DNA from 4 places in the Pseudogracilibacillus sp. SO30301A genome. Region 2 is predicted to be linked to each of the others. Evidence: riboswitches for the same ligand, from Rfam matches in the RefSeq annotation. Region 2 holds a riboswitch; each other region holds the start of a gene.
The links. A riboswitch is a leader RNA that binds a small molecule or an ion and turns the genes downstream of it on or off. The one in region 2 is predicted to bind S-adenosylmethionine.
Positions count from the first base shown of each region.

Region 1 (4,478 bases), on a different contig from region 2:
GATCGAGCCCAGCACCAATTGCATAGTTTGTGTTAATTACGACAAGTGCATCTTCTTCAGTTTCATATATTTCAGGTAAAAATGCAGGCTCATAATCTGGTGTGAATGTCAGTTTTTTTGGATTTTCAACAATATCATCAATCGTTGCATTAGCTGCCTCAACCCCATCTGCTAACTCGATTAAACCAGCTTTTTGAAATAAACCTAAAATACGACCATGATCAGAAACCGAATTACTCAAAATAACTTCTGTCCCTTCAGGAATGTCTTCCATATCTGTAATTGATTTTGAATAAATTCCAATTGGTTCAATGTGGATGTTGCCAATATGAGTTAATTCATAACCTGTATCAGCAACTGTTTGCTCTAAATAAGGTATATGCTGGAAGTAGTTAGCATCTAATTCACCGCTTGCTAAATCATCGTTCGGTAAAACATAATCTTCATAAGGTTCTATTTCAAGTGTAATCCCTTTTTCAGCCAAAATTGGAGCAGCTTCTTCTAAAATTTCCGCATGTGGAACACTTGATGCTCCAACTTTAATTGTTACTTCTTCTTGTTCTGTTTCTGTATCGTCACTTGTTTCTTCATTCGTATTGTCTGTATTTCCGCCTCCGCAAGCTGCTAATACTAAAATAAGTAGAACGGAAAATAATGTAAGTAGTCTTTTCATTTTATAAAAATCTCCTTTATCTTTTGTCTAATTTTTTTGAAGTAAAGTCTCCAATAAATTGGAAAATGAAGACGATGAATACGATTATTACTGAACAAATAAATACAATATCAAAGGCTCTACGCTGGAATCCAGCATAATATGCGTAACTTCCAAGGCCACCCGCACCAATTGCACCTGCCATTGCCGTATAACCAATAAGCGCGATTGCGGTAACAGTTATTCCTGAGATTAAAGCAGGCATCGATTCAGGAAGAAGAACTTTAAAAATAATAGATCGTGTACTTGCTCCCATTGATTGCGCCGCCTCAATAACTCCTTTATCTATTTCCTTTAAAGCAATTTCTACTAACCTACCATAGAATGGAGCGGCACCAATAATTAAAGCTGGTAAGGCTGCATTCGGTCCTCTAATCGTCCCAATTAAAAAATACGTAAATGGAAAGAGTAGAAGTATTAAGATAATAAATGGAATTGCACGAAACACATTTACTATTGTTGCTGTAATAAAGTTAATCACCTTATTTTCCCAAAGTCCATCTTTGGCAGTTAAGTATAATAGTAATCCGAGTAACACACCTATAATAAAAGTTCCAGTTAATGAGATTAATGTCATATAAAACGTTTCATACGTCGCCGTCATTAGTTTATCCCAATCAATATTAGCAAAATTAAGTGTCATCTCGAATCAGCTCCACTTCAACTGAGGCTTCTTTAATAAAGTTAATCGCTTTTTCAATTTCAGCTTTGTTTCCTACCATTTGAACAATTAAGGTACCTAACACACCATTTTGTGTCTGCGTAATTTTTCCTTGGATAATATTCGTATCAACGGAAAACTTTTTCGATACTTCACTAATTAAAGCTTCATTTGCAAATGCTCCTAAAAAATGGAGGCGTAATACTTTTCCATGTTTCTTTACATTATTGAGAATGTCCGCAACACTTTCTTCTACGTCTGGATTTGCCATCACTTGTTCCACAAATTTTTTCGTAATAGGTTGTTCTGGGTTAGAGAACACATCTAGAACATTACCAGTTTCTACGATCTTCCCTTTCTCCATAACAGCAACCCGATCACATATTTTGCGAATCACATGCATTTCATGTGTTATTAAAATAATCGTAAGGCCAAGTTTTTGGTTAATATCCACTAGCAAATCTAGAATTGAATTAGTAGTTTCTGGATCTAGTGCCGATGTAGCTTCATCGCAAAGAAGCAGTTTCGGATCATTTGCAAGTGCACGTGCGATCCCTACACGCTGTTTTTGCCCTCCGCTTAGTTGGGAAGGATAGGCTTTTTCTCTTCCAGTTAGCCCAACCAAATCGATCAGCTCTTGAACTTTCTTTTTCTGTTCTGTTTTTGGAACACCTGCTATTTCTAGTGGAAAAGCAATATTTTCCTCCGTCGTTCGAGACCATAAAAGATTAAAATGTTGAAAAATCATCCCGATTTCTTGCCTGGCTTGTCTTAACTTTTTGCCTTTTAGTTTAGTCATTTCTTTTCCATCAATAATAATGGATCCATCCGAAGGCTCTTCCAAACGATTTAGTAGCCGTACTAATGTACTTTTCCCCGCACCACTGTACCCTATTACCCCGAAGATTTCTCCTTCCTTTATTTCTAATGATAGGGAATCTACTGCTGTAATCGGGCTTTTATCTAGTGTAAAAACTTTCTTTAAATTTTGTATCGATATCATGATTTGCCCTCCTTTTACATCGTTGGTTTGGGAAACTATGAAATTCGCATAACATTAGGTACATACTCTAATGCCACCCTGTTTACTCATTCAGATACAATTAAAAAAGTCTTCCTGTAAGAGAACAGAAAGACTTAACAATCTATCTTCACATTCTCTCATCTATCAAAGCATCTGCTTTGCAGGATTTAGCACCTTTCAATTTTGGAAGTAAAATTGAAGGTTGCCGCGAATTCATAGGGCCAGTCCCTCCATCGCTCTTCATAAGAGTTAAGATGTATTCCTTTTTATTGATAACAATAAACAATATAGCATTATATCTGTTTTTATGTCAAGTAATACGTTTAATTTTGTCGAAAGAGCTCGGGTACATACGTCCATACATAATGATATATATTTGCAACGGAAAAGAATGTATACACTTTTTCTTTAACTTGATCGTCTTTCATAACGAACAAACAAGGTACACTTTCCACCTTATATTTCTGCATAAATTCCGGGTACAGTGATGCGTTCATCTCATAAAAAATATCTTGCTGATGTGTTTTTTCGATTTTTTCTAAAAATGAACGCGCTACATGACAAGTTCCACAAAAAGGGGTATGAATGTATAATAAATAGTCACTTTTTTGTTCTAATTGTTCTGCGGTTATTTCTTGCAAAAGAATCACCAATTTCCTTATAACATCAAATACAATGGATCTATTTTAAAGTTATGTTTTACTAATTCATGAGCAATAATATCCAGAGGAGTTAGTTCAACTTGTTGATAATCATCCGGAATATACATTTGAATGGAATTGGGCAATTCAGCAGTTAATTGCTTCCTTAACCTTATTCCAGGTTCATCTGCATCAACAAAAATATATACATCACGATTATCTAGATCAAATTCATCTAACATTTCATCAAACTTTTCCACGCCAAATGTTCCGTGTGTACAAACGATATCGATTTCCTCTTTGATTATTTTTTGAACATGCATCTTATCGGATAAACCTTCTACGATAATAACTTTCTTATCATTTAAAATACCCAATGCTTTTCCCCCAATTTCAAGGTAGCCATCGTTGAAAGCTAGAAGTCTCTAAAAAACTACATGCACCCTTAAGGTAGGGTGCAAGTAATATTATTCCTATTTAGAAATATAAGCATTATATTCTTCAGAGGAAAGCAGATCATCTAGTTCTTCATCAGCGGACGGTTCAACAACGATCATCCAGGCTTGTTCATAAGGAGATTCATTAACATACTCTGGATTATCTTCCAAACCCTCATTAACTTCTACAACTGTCCCGCTTATTGGCGCATACAATTCTGAAACTGTTTTTACAGACTCAACACTTCCAAACGGCTCATTCACTTCAATTGTATCGCCTACCTCTGGAAGTTCAACAAAAACGATATCACCTAATTCATCTTGAGCAAAATCAGTAATTCCAATTCTAACATCGCTTCCTTCTCTTCTTACCCATTCATGCTCCTTCGAATAAAGTAAATCTGTCGGTAAACTCATCTCTAATACCTCCTAATTATTATATTGACCAATTGGCTTGAAAATCTTCTTCTTTAAAACCAACTGTTACCTTTTTTCCATCTGTTACAATCGGACGTTTAATCAACAACCCATTCGATGCGAGATAGCCTACCATCTCTTCGATAGTCGCATCTTTAATTTTATCCTTCATTTTTTGTTCTCGATATACTTTCCCACTCGTATTGAAAAATCGCCGTGCAGGGAGCTCACTTTTTTCAATCAAATCAAGTAGTTCTTGCTCATTCGGTGGGTTCTCTACTATATGTATTAAATTATATGTACGATCATGGTCGTCTAACCATTTTTTCGCCTTTTTACAAGATCCACAATTCGGATACCAATACATTGTAAGTGTCATGATCTACCTCCATCACGTTTAGCATTTACGACGATTATACCAAAGTATTCCACTTAAAAACAATATTGTGATTAGTTCAGTGGTTTTGGAGATATTCAGCGATTATTCGTAATAATTCATTGGCTTCACATTTAATTTTAGTGAATAACTAGAAAATTCAGCGCGACAACTCGATTCAGCGGATGGAGCCCTAAATTCGGCGGTTCA
Region 1 covers NZ_JAXHDD010000005.1:62,491-66,968, reverse strand. Annotated here, with positions in the region: gene SPD89_RS04465 (MetQ/NlpA family ABC transporter substrate-binding protein) at 1-673, opposite strand, end outside; gene SPD89_RS04460 (methionine ABC transporter permease) at 690-1,355, opposite strand; gene SPD89_RS04455 (methionine ABC transporter ATP-binding protein) at 1,345-2,376, opposite strand; SAM riboswitch class I at 2,532-2,646, opposite strand; gene SPD89_RS04450 (thioredoxin family protein) at 2,721-3,038, opposite strand; gene SPD89_RS04445 (toprim domain-containing protein) at 3,056-3,415, opposite strand; gene gcvH (glycine cleavage system protein GcvH) at 3,512-3,892, opposite strand; gene SPD89_RS04435 (arsenate reductase family protein) at 3,912-4,271, opposite strand.
Region 1: another riboswitch for S-adenosylmethionine. It lies ahead of SPD89_RS04455 (methionine ABC transporter ATP-binding protein); the one in region 2 lies ahead of SPD89_RS02695 (O-acetylhomoserine aminocarboxypropyltransferase/cysteine synthase family protein).

Region 2 (4,478 bases):
GCAAAATGTTTTTTAAAAGGGTTGTAAAATCCAATCAAGTAAATATCTGCTTCTGCATTAATTTCTTGAATCGAAGAAAAAATAGCTTCTAAACGATGTTCATAACGTATTTGCTCAGATGTAAATTTTTCCAATGTTAAGTTTGTGAAGTTTTCTTTAAAGACTTGCATAATGTCATTTGCACCTATTGTAATTAGAACAATATCCGCATCTGCTAACGCTTGAACGACATCATCATCCTGTAAACGATCTAGTAATTGTCCACTTCTGCTTCCACCTTTTGCAAAGTTTTGAAACTCTACAACCTGTTTATCTTGATTAATCGTATCGTCTAAAATCCCGACATAACCGCCATTATTTGTCTCATCCCCACTACCTTCTGTTAACGAGTCACCTAATGTGACAACTTTAACCTCCTGTGAAAAAAAGAATTTAGTTGCTTTTTTTAGTTTAGCTGAAAAAAACTCACGAACTGGATCTTCTTTAGCTGAAACTTCTTCTGAATTTTCGGGAATCTCGTTTTTTTCTACTTCGACTTCTTCCTCTTTGTTTTCGACTTTCTCCTTAATAACTTCTTGTATAGGTTTATTAGGAGTCTGTTCTTTATTAGAAAATATGAAGAATAAGAGTCCTGCAATTATGACTATAATAATGATGATTAGCTTTTTAATAGTAATCACACCTAAATGTTTAGATAGTATATATATATTATAAAACATTATTGTTTTATGTTTAAATTGTATATTAACATAGTTTACCTTTAATATTTACCAATAAACTAAAATTTAATAAAAGAGGATGTTCAAAAAGTCTGGTAAAAATGACACTGCGAATTTCGCACGAATGCTTGTTTCTCCGCTCCTTGAAAAAGGAAAGCACTTTTTCTGCGTGCTAGAAGCGACTCCTTGGAAAAGAAGATCACTTTTCCGGCGTGCCAGATCTTTGCTCATGTATCTAAATGCATACATTCCGCTGACGGGAGCTGCGCCGCCTCGAACTTCTTGGTTCTTTTTATCCTCCTTTTTGAACACGCACTAAAAAGAAAAAACCGCCTTGGGGAAGGCGGAAAGAGATTAGTTATATAACAATTGAGTGATAAATTACTTAATTAGTTATTACTTCAGGACGGTTCGCACGAATACGTGTAGCTTCTTCAATAAGATCTCTTCCACTTACTACTTGAACTGAAGTGCTTAAATTTTCAAAGCCTTTAAAGTTACTGCTCCAAATAATTTTTAATCCTTGATTGGAGTAAGTATCAAGCTCATTTTCAGATAACGGTTGTTCCGTTACAATTACATCAATTACTTCATCTTTATTAGTTTCATCTAGGTTGATAATTTTATACCCTTGTTTTGACAAATTAAACGCTTTTTGTAGATCAATTTCAGTTTTTACAGCAATTGTTTTTTGTCTTAATCCTTCACTGCGATCAAAAGGTGATGAGAATAGCCATTTAATTGCTTCTTCTACTGTAGTGTCAATAGTAGAAATTCCTGTTGCTTTAGCAATAGCATTATCTAATGTTTGGATTATATCTTCAATGTCTTCAATTCCGATAGATAGACGAACTAATTCTTCTGGTGTGCCACTTTTCTTTAAGTCTTCTTGACTGAGTTGTTGGTGAGTTGTAGATGCTGGGTGAATAATTAATGATTTTGCATCTCCAACATTCGCTACATGTGACCATAACTCAATATTATCAATTAATTTTCTGCCAGCTTCAAGTCCACCTTTAATACCAAATGTAATAATCGATCCATATCCCGAAGAGAAATATTTATTTGCTAACTCATGGGATGGGTGATCTTCAATTCCCGGAAAATTTACCCATTCAACTGCTGGGTGGCTTTGTAAATACTTTGCTACTTTTATTGCATTTTCACTATGACGTTCGAGACGTACATGTAATGTTTCGAGACCTTGTAATAATAAAAATGCATTATGAGGACTGATCGATGCCCCTGTATCACGTAATAGTTGAACACGTAGTCGAAGAGCAAAGGCAACAGGACCTAAATCTGCAAATCGGAGTCCATCATAGCTTTCATCGGCTTCCGTAAATCCTGGAAACTTTTCATTATCCCAGTTAAAGCGTCCGCCATCAACGACAACTCCTCCAATCGACGTTCCATGTCCCCCAATCCATTTTGTTGCGGAATGGACGACGACATCCGCCCCCCATTGAATTGGTTTAGCAAATTTTGGTGCAAAAGTATTATCAATTATTAACGGAATACCATGATCATGAGCAATGTCAGCAACCGTTTCGATATCAAAAACATTTAAACTTGGGTTCGTAATTGTTTCGCCAAAAATTGCTTTTGTTTTGTCCGTTATTGCAGCTTTTATTGCTTCAGGATTTGTACCGTCGACAATCTTTACATTAATTCCAAAACGAGGTAGTGTATGGACAAATAGGTTGTATGTACCACCATACAAATTACTATCGGCGACAATTTCATCCCCAGCACTAGCAACGTTTAAAATAGCATACGTAATGGCGGCCATTCCTGAAGCTGTGGCAACCGCAGCAGTACCATCTTCAAGTAATGCAACTCGCTGTTCAAACGCATCTGTTGTCGGATTCATAATTCGAGTATAAATATTTCCCGTTTCCGCAAGACCAAATAAATTTTTAGCATGCTCTGTATCGCGAAAAACATAAGATGTTGTTTGATGAATTGGTACCGCACGTGAACCTGTAACTGGATCAGGTTCTTGCCCCCCATGTAATAAAATGGTATCGTCCTTTTGAAATGTAAATTCTGACATAACTAAATTCCTCCTTAAATTTTTAGGGATGATATCCCCCGTTTTTATTTTGAAGCAATGTACGTCTTGCATGTAGAGAAGGAAAATTAGAAAACCCTCTTCTAGAAAGAATAGAAGAGGGTGTTGTATTAATAGTCGTTTCCTCCTCTTATCTTCCAGACAATCGTCTGTAGGATTTGGCACCTTTAAAAGCTAACAATAAGCTTTTATGGTTGCTGGACTTCATCGGGCCTATTCCCTCCGTCGCTCTTGATAAGAGATACTCATTATGAAATTACTATTTATTATACATGCTTCGTACTTAATGTCAACTAAAAATATTGCTAATTGTGAATATAATGAACAAAACTTATATAAAAAACTAATTGTTCATTATTTTGAAAACGATTACATTTTGGGCGATTTAGATTATGGTTAAATCATCGATTTTTAATATTTCTAATCATTTTCAAGGCAACCACTAATACCAATTGGAATAATAAAACTTGCAGATAGAAAATTAATCTTGTAAAAGTAGGTGCCACCAACGATAATTGATGTAATAATTAAAAGTGAGAGTATAAAGGGTTGAAAACGATGCGTGCTAGTAACGGGATGTCCTATAAAAAAGTATTTCTTTTGATAAGTATATTTCTGCTCGTGTTAACAAGTTTTCGTATTGGGTGGATTTTTTACCATAAAACTCCCGATCACCCTCATGCTGAAGAGGGTGTAATTGATTTAAGTCACTGGAATTTTACGGATAAGGAAACAATAACGCTTGATGGAGAATGGGAGTTTTATCCGGGAGAATTTATAAATTTTGGCTTAGAAAAAAATGTTGCAAGTGGTTTTACGACTATACCAGGGCATTGGAAGAATCCGTATAAGGAAATAAACTACGGTACCTATCGATTAAAAGTACTTTTGCCAACAACTGATAACGAAAGTGAACAGAAAAATTATGGGTTAATCTTTAAGGATATTGAGTCAGCGGCTAGCGTATATGTAAACGGGCAATTAGTAACTGAAACGGGTCGACCTTCCGATACTATTCATCAATACAAGAGTAAGCTAGGAATTTCTAAGGGCTATTTCCATACGGCGAACGACGAGATAGAACTAGTTGTACATGTAGCAAACTTTGAAAAGGCGTTTGAAGGCGGTATTTCAAACACTGTTAAATTTGGGCTAGGGAATGCTATAGACAGAGAAATAAGCTTTACAACCATAACGCAATTAATGGTTGTCTTAATATTACTCGTACATAGTGCATATGCTTTTAGCTTATATATGATGGGTAGAAGCGTATATCATAAAGAACTTATTTATTTCGGACTTTTACTCATTTTTGCTGCTTTTTCTATCATCGTTGACGAGGATAAAATACTATTAAATTGGTTTCCTATCAATGCAGAATGGTCGCTTAAACTAATCTATTTGTCATTCGCAGGTACCGTGTTTTTTATTCTCAAATTCATAAAATATGTGTTTAAATTAAGACATGTTTTTTTCAGAGTATTATTTGAAACATATAGCCTCTTAATTCTAGCACTATTCATTATTCCATCTTCATACATCCTATTTGTTGGTTATGGCATTATGCTTACAAACGTAATTTCTTATACGTTTATGTTTATTATAATTCTAGGGATCATTAAAAAAGGCAATTCTGATGCTATGTTTATATTGATTGCTAATGTCATTAATTTGTTTAATGTGTT
Region 2 covers NZ_JAXHDD010000002.1:202,587-207,064, forward strand. Annotated here, with positions in the region: gene SPD89_RS02690 (SGNH/GDSL hydrolase family protein) at 1-719, opposite strand, end outside; gene SPD89_RS02695 (O-acetylhomoserine aminocarboxypropyltransferase/cysteine synthase family protein) at 1,105-2,775, opposite strand; SAM riboswitch class I at 2,921-3,034, opposite strand; gene SPD89_RS02700 (hybrid sensor histidine kinase/response regulator) at 3,352-4,478, shown strand, end outside.

Region 3 (4,478 bases), on a different contig from region 2:
GAAAAGTCAGGTTTCTCTGTTTTGGATACTAAAAATGTACCATCCGTTTGTGTAAGTTGCGCAAAATTAATAACAAGGTCAGATGCGTCTTGTCCGTATACGTAAATAGATGTTTCTGATCCAACAAGAGCGATGTCTGCATTGTCTGATAGAAGGGCAGTCATTGTTTTATCTCCACCCCAAGTTGTTTGCAGATCAACTTTCAAACCTTCTTCTTCAAAATAACCATTTTCAATTGCAACATATTGTGGCGTGTAAAAAACAGAACGAGTAACTTCAGCCAGTTTTATTTCTAATACATCATTTGAAGAGCAAGCTGATAGAAAAACTAAAAGTAAGATAAATAAGTAACTGACCCATTTGATCATTCTCATCTGATGCAACTCCTTTATCTTTTTCGTATATCAACATTAGCCTATGCAAAAGGGAATTTATGTGTGTCAAAAATTAGTTGGGAGAGGATTCAAGTCGGGGTTGCAGTTGCTCAGGTCGAGGTGAAGGTTGCTCAAGTCGAGGTGAAAGTTGCTCAGGTCGAGGTGAAAGTTGCTCAAGTCGAGGTGAAAGTTGCTCAAGTTAGAGGTGAAAGTTGCTCAGGTCGAGGGTGAAGTTGCTCAAGTCGAGGTGAAAGTTGCTCAAGTTAGAGGTGTATGTTCATATAAAAAACCGACTCAACATATGAGTCGGTTTGTAAATAATGTGTTATTTATGGATTGGACCGGCTTGCTTTATATTTTCACTAGCATTTGTAAATTTTTCGAAGTTTTGATGGAATTCTCTAGCTAAGTTTTGAGCAGTTTTATCATAGGCGTCTTTATCTGCCCATGTATTTCTTGGAATTAACACTTCATCAGGAACCCCTGGTACATGTGCAGGAATATTTAAACCGAAAATATCATCTTGAATTGTTTCAATTGTATTTAACTCACCCTCAAGGGCAGCATGAATCATTGCACGAGTGTAAGATAATTTCATTCGGCTACCTACTCCGTATGGGCCTCCAGTCCATCCTGTATTTACTAAAAATACATTTGCGTTATACTGGTCAATTTTTTCACCAAGCATTTGTGCATATTTATCAGGTGAAAGTGGTAAGAATGGTGAACCGAAACAAGCTGAGAATGTAGCTTCGGGTTCCGTGATTCCACGCTCTGTACCAGCTAATTTACTTGTGTAACCACTTAAGAAATGGTACATTGCTTGTTCTTTCGTTAATTTACTAATCGGTGGTAATGTACCAGATGCGTCCGCTGTTAAGAAAATAATTGTGTTTGGATGTCCTGCAACACTTGGCTTAACAATATTGTCAATATTCTCTAGTGGGTAAGCAGCTCGTGTGTTTTCTGTTAAGCTTGTATCTGAATAATCTGGTTCACGTGAATTATCATCTAATACGACATTTTCCAAAACAGAGCCGAAACGAATAGCGTCATATATTTGTGGTTCTTTTTCTTGAGATAGATCCACACATTTGGCATAGCATCCACCTTCAATGTTGAAAACACCATTTGGACTCCAACCATGTTCATCATCACCAATTAATTTACGGTAAGGATCTGCTGATAGCGTTGTTTTTCCAGTACCTGAAAGACCGAAAAACAATGCTACATCGCCTTCTTCTCCAACGTTAGCAGAACAATGCATAGAAAGCACATTTTGCCGTGGTAGTAAGTAATTCATGACAGAAAAGATTGATTTTTTAATTTCCCCTGCATATTCTGTTCCACCTATAAGAACGATGCGTTTTTTAAATGAGATGACGATAAATGTTTCAGAGTTTGTGCCATCTTCTTCTGGATTTGCTGTACAAGTAGGAGCAGATAAAACAGTAAATTCAGATTTGTGATTATGCAATTCAGTCTTATCTGGAATAATAAATAACTGGCGTGCAAATAGATTATGCCACGCATATTCATTAATTACTTCTACGGGTAGACGGAATTTCTCATCAGCACCTGCAAATCCTTTAAAAGAAAATAATTCATTTTTGCTTTTTAAATGGTTGATCACTTTCTGATAAAGTTTTTCAAATGAAACTTCATCAAGGGGTTGATTTACCGCTCCCCAATCTACAATATTTTCCGAGACATCATCTCTTACGATAAAACGGTCTTTAGGAGAGCGCCCTGTATATTTACCTGTCGTAGCCTGAACTGCTCCCGTTGCAGTTAAAACTCCTTCTTCTCTCGATAAAATCTTTTCAACCAATAACGGAACAGATAAATTTGTATGCAGTTTATTATTCGTTTCAAATTCATGAGTTTCGATTGAATTTGCAGTCATGTTCATTGCCCTAACCTTCCTTTACAAGTACTTAATTCTGAATATAGTATAACACATTAACTTAAATAGTCCATACTAAATATAATGCGAATTAATTATACCTTAGATAGATATTTGATTATATAGCATATTATCCATATTATATACAGATTGTGCAATAGTTAAAGAAAATCGTTACAAATTTGTGAAATAAATCACATTCGCATGAAAATACAGTTGTTTGACAACTTTAGACACTTTAGTGTAAGCTATTTTTAACGGACTCTCTTATTAGGAGTTGGTGGAGGGACAGACCCGAGGAAGCCCAGCAACCATCACAATATGTGAAAAGGTGCTAACCTGATGCAAGGACTTTCCTTGAACAATAAGAGTGAAAGGCATTTCCTTTCCTCTATTATTAGATGGAAGGGATTTTTTATTTTCTCTCGTTTATAATAAACAAGAATTCCTTTAAAACCTAATTATTTTTGAGCTCCGTGTACTATATAGTAGGAGGCTTTTATTTATGGTAAAAAATCGTCATTTGTTCACATCTGAATCGGTTACAGAGGGACATCCTGATAAGATTTGTGATCAAATTTCAGATGCAATTTTAGATGACATATTAACGGACGACCCTAAAGCACGTGTTGCTTGTGAAACAATGGTTACCACTGGGCTCGTATTAGTAGCAGGCGAAATTACCACTACAACATACGTTGACATCCCAAAAATAGTTCGAAAAACGATATCGGAAATTGGTTATACACGAGCAAAATATGGATTTGACGCACAGACATGTTCTGTACTTACTGCAATTGATGAACAATCTCCAGATATTGCAAGTGGTGTGGACACAGCGCTTGAAGCTAGAGATGGAAATAAAGATAATAACATAATCGGTGCAGGTGACCAAGGATTGATGTTTGGTTTTGCTTGTGATGAAACAGAGGAGTTAATGCCGTTACCTATTTTTTTAGCTCATCGTTTAGCTAAAAAGTTAACAGAAGTTCGAAAAAATGGAACGCTTTCCTATTTACGCCCAGACGGAAAATCGCAAGTTACCATAGAGTATGATGATAAAGACAAGCCAGTTCGAGTGGATACAATCGTCATTTCTACTCAACATCATCAAGATGTAACACTTGATCAGATAGATAAAGATCTAATGAAATATGTAATAGAACCTGTTGTACCAAGTTTTTTATTAGATGAGAATACAAAATATTTTATAAATCCTTCTGGTAGGTTCGTAATTGGAGGTCCCCAAGGAGATGCTGGATTAACAGGGAGAAAAATTATCGTTGATACGTATGGAGGATATGCAAGACATGGTGGTGGGGCATTTAGTGGGAAGGATCCAACGAAAGTTGACCGATCAGCTGCATATGCAGCAAGATATGTAGCAAAAAATATTGTCGCTGCTCATTTAGCAGAAAAATGTGAAGTGCAACTTGCATATGCTATTGGTGTAGCTGAACCAGTTTCTATTTCCGTTAATGCATTCGGTACAGGAAAAGTTACGGAAGAAAAGCTTGTTGAAGTAATCCGAAACACGTTTGATTTAAGCCCAGCAGGAATCATTACGATGTTGGACTTACAAAAACCAATTTATCGACAAACCGCAGCATACGGTCACTTTGGTCGCCATGATTTGTATTTACCTTGGGAACAAACAGATAAAGTGGAAGATATACGAAAATCATTATTAGAGTATGTTTAAAAAAGAAGCTTGACTTATCGTTATTCATCAAATAACTGTAAGACAAGCTTTTTCAATTCAGTTACCTGTCCTCATTTGGTTTCTAATTTCAAATTATTTTTCCAAAGACTGAATAAACTTGTCCTCCTTTTGAAATACGTTGCTTAAATGTTCATGTATCAGTAGGATGGACTGATAAATGGCACTTCTTTTGCTTCAGGATAATGAGGTGGCGTCGTACCAATCATATCTTTAGCATCGTACAAACTTTGAATTTCCCCGATAGCAAATCGTCCCACTACTACAGCACCTAAGCATAAACTTTCATAACTTATCGGCACTGATAAAAATGTAAGAACAGACTTTAAATTAAAGAAAAATCCTCTATCGTTGCTCGTATGAGATTTGCTTTTGTATGATGAATGCTAAGCCAAAAAAGGAACCTTTTGCATTTGCGTCCCAAATGGGGGCGCACTCGCCTGAGTAAGTAAGGATGGAAGATAAGTCCCACAGCTCC
Region 3 covers NZ_JAXHDD010000005.1:116,150-120,627, forward strand. Annotated here, with positions in the region: gene SPD89_RS04750 (ABC transporter substrate-binding protein) at 1-368, opposite strand, end outside; gene pckA (phosphoenolpyruvate carboxykinase (ATP)) at 700-2,286, opposite strand; SAM riboswitch class I at 2,545-2,651, shown strand; gene metK (methionine adenosyltransferase) at 2,786-3,982, shown strand.
Region 3: another riboswitch for S-adenosylmethionine. It lies ahead of metK (methionine adenosyltransferase); the one in region 2 lies ahead of SPD89_RS02695 (O-acetylhomoserine aminocarboxypropyltransferase/cysteine synthase family protein).

Region 4 (4,478 bases), on a different contig from region 2:
TCTGATCCACATAAGGCTAAAAAGGAAGCAGAGGCACTCGCACGACGAGGTGTTAAGGTGTTTATTGGTTGTTACACGTCTGCCTGCCGCAAAGCTGTATTACCGATACTTGAGAAGTACAATTGTTTACTGGTTTACCCGACATTATATGAAGGACAAGAAGATCATCCGAATGTTTTTTATACCGGAGAAGTTCCAAATCAGCAAGTTCATATATTAATTGATTACTTAATGAGTGAATATGGGAAGCGAATTTACTTAATAGGAAATGATTATATTTACCCTCGTGAAACAAATTCACAAGTGAAATCATATGTTGTAGATATAAAGGGTGAAATAATTGCAGAAGAATACGTACCTTTTGGACATAGGGAATTTCATCGTATTATTCAAGATATTATCGTACAAAAACCTGATGCTATTTTTTCAACGCTAGTAGGACAAAGTGTGCTTTCCTTCTATAAAGCGTATAAACAGATGGGACTAGACCCTAATTCATTACCGATTTTTAGTCCGATTACAAAAGAAACGGAAATAGCAGCCATGGGATCAGATGTCGGAAAAGGACACTATAGTTCTGCAAGTTATTTTCAGTCTTTAGATAACTCATTGAATAAAAAGTTCGTAAATAATTACAATGAATTTTTTAATGAAAAAAAGTCTATCTCCTCTGTTATGTTCAATACATACTTAGGAACAGAGATAGTTCTTGATGCTATCATACACACAAAGAACTTTGATATAGATAAGATTTTTCAATATATAAGTGGTAGAAAAATAGATACTGCGTGTGGAGAATTGCGTATAGATAAAGAAAAACGTCATCTTTCACGCCCGGTTAAAATTGGAAAAGCTCTATCGAATGGTCAGTTTAAAATTGTTTGGGACTCAGCTAATAATATAAAACCTCGCCCGTATAAAAATATTAAAGAATCCAAAAAGAGTCATTTGAATGAAATTGTTCTAAATGCTTGGGGACAGATAAGTGAAGAAGCAATCATTGCGTTATCCGAGGATAGAACTATTCAATATATGAGCTTAAAGGCAAAAGAAATGACTGGCTTTCAAAACGGCGAAACACTCACTCCTCAAATGTTAAAACATATGGAAAATAAATTTGAAGTCAATTCCTATGAAGCAAAATTAAAAACATTGTTTTTACTAAAACCTAACTATCAAAAAACCTTTGATTCAATCTTTCAATTTGGAACTATTCAAACTAAAAATATAAACTTTCAACATGAACTTGAAACGGCAACGATTGCCGCACAAACAACCGCAAATGTTTTAATTCTTGGCGAAACAGGTACTGGAAAAGAAGTAATGGCCCGTGCTATTCATGAAGAGAGCAGTAGGAGAAACGGATCATTTGTTGCAGTGAACACCGGAGCAATCCCGAAAGATTTAATAGCTAGTGAGTTGTTCGGGTATTCAGAAGGTACGTTTACAGGGGGGAAAAAGGGCGGAGCAATTGGGAAATTTGAAAGTGCCCATAACGGTACACTCTTCCTAGATGAGATAGGTGATATGCCAATTGAACTTCAAGTTATTTTATTGCGTGCGATTGAAACGAAAAAAATAATCCGGCTTGGAGATACGATAGAGCGACCAGTCGATATCCGAATTATCGCAGCTACGAATAGAAACTTGCAAGAGGAGATTGCGTATAATAATTCATTCAGATCTGATCTTTATTACAGGTTGAATGTTTTAAATATTGATATTCCACCTTTACGGGAACGACCTGAAGATATTGAAACTCTTGCTTGGACTTTTATGAAACAGTTCCAAGAGCAGTATGGAGATGGACCAACACAGATTGATCAAGAAGCAATGCAACTGTTTATCGAATATCCGTGGCCAGGTAATATTAGAGAACTCAGAAATATTATGGAGCGTGCTTTTTTACTATCGAGAAGAAAATCTAAAAAAATTACAAGTAGCCACTTACCTAGAAATATTAAAGGGTATTATAAGCGGAAAATGCCTTCAGAACTTACATTAAAAGATGTTGAAAAGAAAATGATTACTCAAGCGTTAATGGAGACGAATAGTGTTAAGGAAGCTTCAAAAAAGTTAGGCATAGGAAGAAGTACACTTTATCGAAAAATGAAGGAATTTGAGATAAGTATATAATTTTCTAAAAAAACATTTGACAACAAATAATAAACAGTGTACAGTAGTAGTTACAATTTAATCAGATTTATTTTTTCTTATCCAGAGAGGTGGAGGGACTGGCCCAGTGAAGCCTCGGCAACAGACTTTTTAAGTACTGTGCCAATTCCAGCAAGCTAAGTGCCTGAAAGATAAGAAGAGAGAGAAATGAACGATATATTCAACCTCTTCTTATCTTGATAAGAAGAGGGTTTTTTACTTATTGAACCACCAAAAGTAATATAACTCTTCTCGATAAAGCTTTGCAAGTTCCAATGAAAAGAACTTGTACTTTACATCAATTAGCTAAAGGGGAGATGAGAATTTGAGCAAACTGGATCAAGTGAAACTGGACTATTTACAGGCTGTTTTACAAGAAATTGAGTATGGGTCTGTTGTAATTACGATTCATGATGGTCGTATTACACAAATTGACGCAACAGAGAAAAAACGATTTAGTAAAAGCTTAGTTTAATAAAAATATTGAGGTTGCCGATTAGACAACTAAAGGCATCTTACATCTATCTCTAGCCATTTTAGTATAGAGAGGATGTTGGATGTCTTTTATTTTTGCCAAATTTACTAAGAAAGGGGTTAATAAAATGACGGATTCGTGTAGGAAAGAGACGTTTCTTGTACAAATAGGAAACAGGAAAGAAGAACATTTTCGCGCAGTCAGTACACCTATTTATTTTTCCACTGCATTCCGCCATGAAGAGATTGGCCTTCAAGACGGTTATGATTATATCCGCACTGGTAACCCGACTAGAGATGTGTTAGAAAAAGCAGTTGCAGAGTTAGAAAGTGGAGAAAAAGCATTCGCTACATCTTCCGGTATGGCGGCTGTTCAACTCGTATTTGCTTTATTTGAAGAAGGATCACATTTTATTGCATCTCGTGATATATACGGAGGGAATTATCGTTTATTTGAAGTGTTTGAGAAAAAGTACAATTTTTCTTTTACGTATTGGGACGGGAAAGATTATGAGGAACTTGAAACATTTATTCAGGATAATACGAAAGCGATTTTCATTGAGTCACCAACTAACCCGTTAATGCAGACAGTTGATTTAAGAAAAATCTCAGTGATCACAAAACGTCATGAGATTCTTCATATCGTTGATAACACACTGTACACTCCTTATATTCAGCGACCGCTTGAAGAAGGGGCAGATATTGTCGTTCATAGCGCAACAAAATATTTAGCAGGGCATAATGATTTGTTAGCAGGAGTTGTCATCTCAAAAGGAAAGACAGTAAACGAAGAGTTTGCTTTTTTGCATAACTCAATCGGAGCAGTGTTATCACCATATGACTGTTTTAGCCTCATTCGGGGGATGAAAACACTGGCCCTTCGGATGAGGCAGCATGAAAATAATGCCAAGCGAGTAGTTGAGTATTTGAGAACTCATCCACTTGTAACAGATGTGTATTACCCGGGGAGAAGCGGAATGTTAAGTTTTGAAATAATTGATGAAGCACTTGTTTCGCCGTTTCTAAAAGCATTAAAACTTTTTACGTTTGCTGAAAGTTTAGGAGGAGTAGAAAGCTTTTTAACGTACCCAATTACACAGACACATATGGATATTCCAAAAGAGGTGCGTGAATCATACGGATTATCAAATTGTCTACTACGTGCTTCTGTTGGGATTGAACATGAAGATGATATTATCGCTGACCTTGAGCAAGCTTTCGAAGCAATTACTCAATTGGGGGTGGCAAAGTTTTGAGTTTATTAGCTGATTTAAAGAAACGAATATTAATCGCTGATGGTGCTATGGGGACGATTTTATATTCTCATGGGGTGGATCGTAGCTTTGAAGAATTAAATTTGAGCCACCCGGAGCAAATTCAAAATGTGCATGAAGCGTATATTAATGCAGGTGCTGACGTTATTCAGACGAATACATATGGTGCAAACTATATTAAATTAGCACGTTATGGGTTAGAAGAACAAGTGAAAAATATTAATCAAAAGGCAGTTCAAATTGCTAGAAAAGCGAGTAAAGGAAGCGTGCATGTTTTGGGAAATATTGGAGGAATTCACGGTGCACAAACTTTACTGGAGTCAGATGAGGAAATCAAGCGAAGTTTTCGGGAACAATTATATTGTTTACTACTGGAGGGCGTGGATGGGTTAATCCTTGAAACCTATTATAATCTCGATGAATTAAAAACAGTTTTACAAATTGCTAGAGAAGAAACAGATTTACCGATCATTACCAATGTTTCCATGCATGAACCGGGTGTACTAGAAAATGGGGTTACGCTATCTGATGCGTTAAAACAGTTAGAAGCGCTCGGTGCAGATGTAGTTGGAGTAA
Region 4 covers NZ_JAXHDD010000008.1:29,737-34,214, forward strand. Annotated here, with positions in the region: gene SPD89_RS06220 (transporter substrate-binding protein) at 1-2,136, shown strand, start outside; SAM riboswitch class I at 2,211-2,313, shown strand; gene SPD89_RS06225 (YezD family protein) at 2,489-2,629, shown strand; gene SPD89_RS06230 (PLP-dependent transferase) at 2,757-3,884, shown strand; gene SPD89_RS06235 (bifunctional homocysteine S-methyltransferase/methylenetetrahydrofolate reductase) at 3,881-4,478, shown strand, end outside.
Region 4: another riboswitch for S-adenosylmethionine. It lies ahead of SPD89_RS06225 (YezD family protein); the one in region 2 lies ahead of SPD89_RS02695 (O-acetylhomoserine aminocarboxypropyltransferase/cysteine synthase family protein).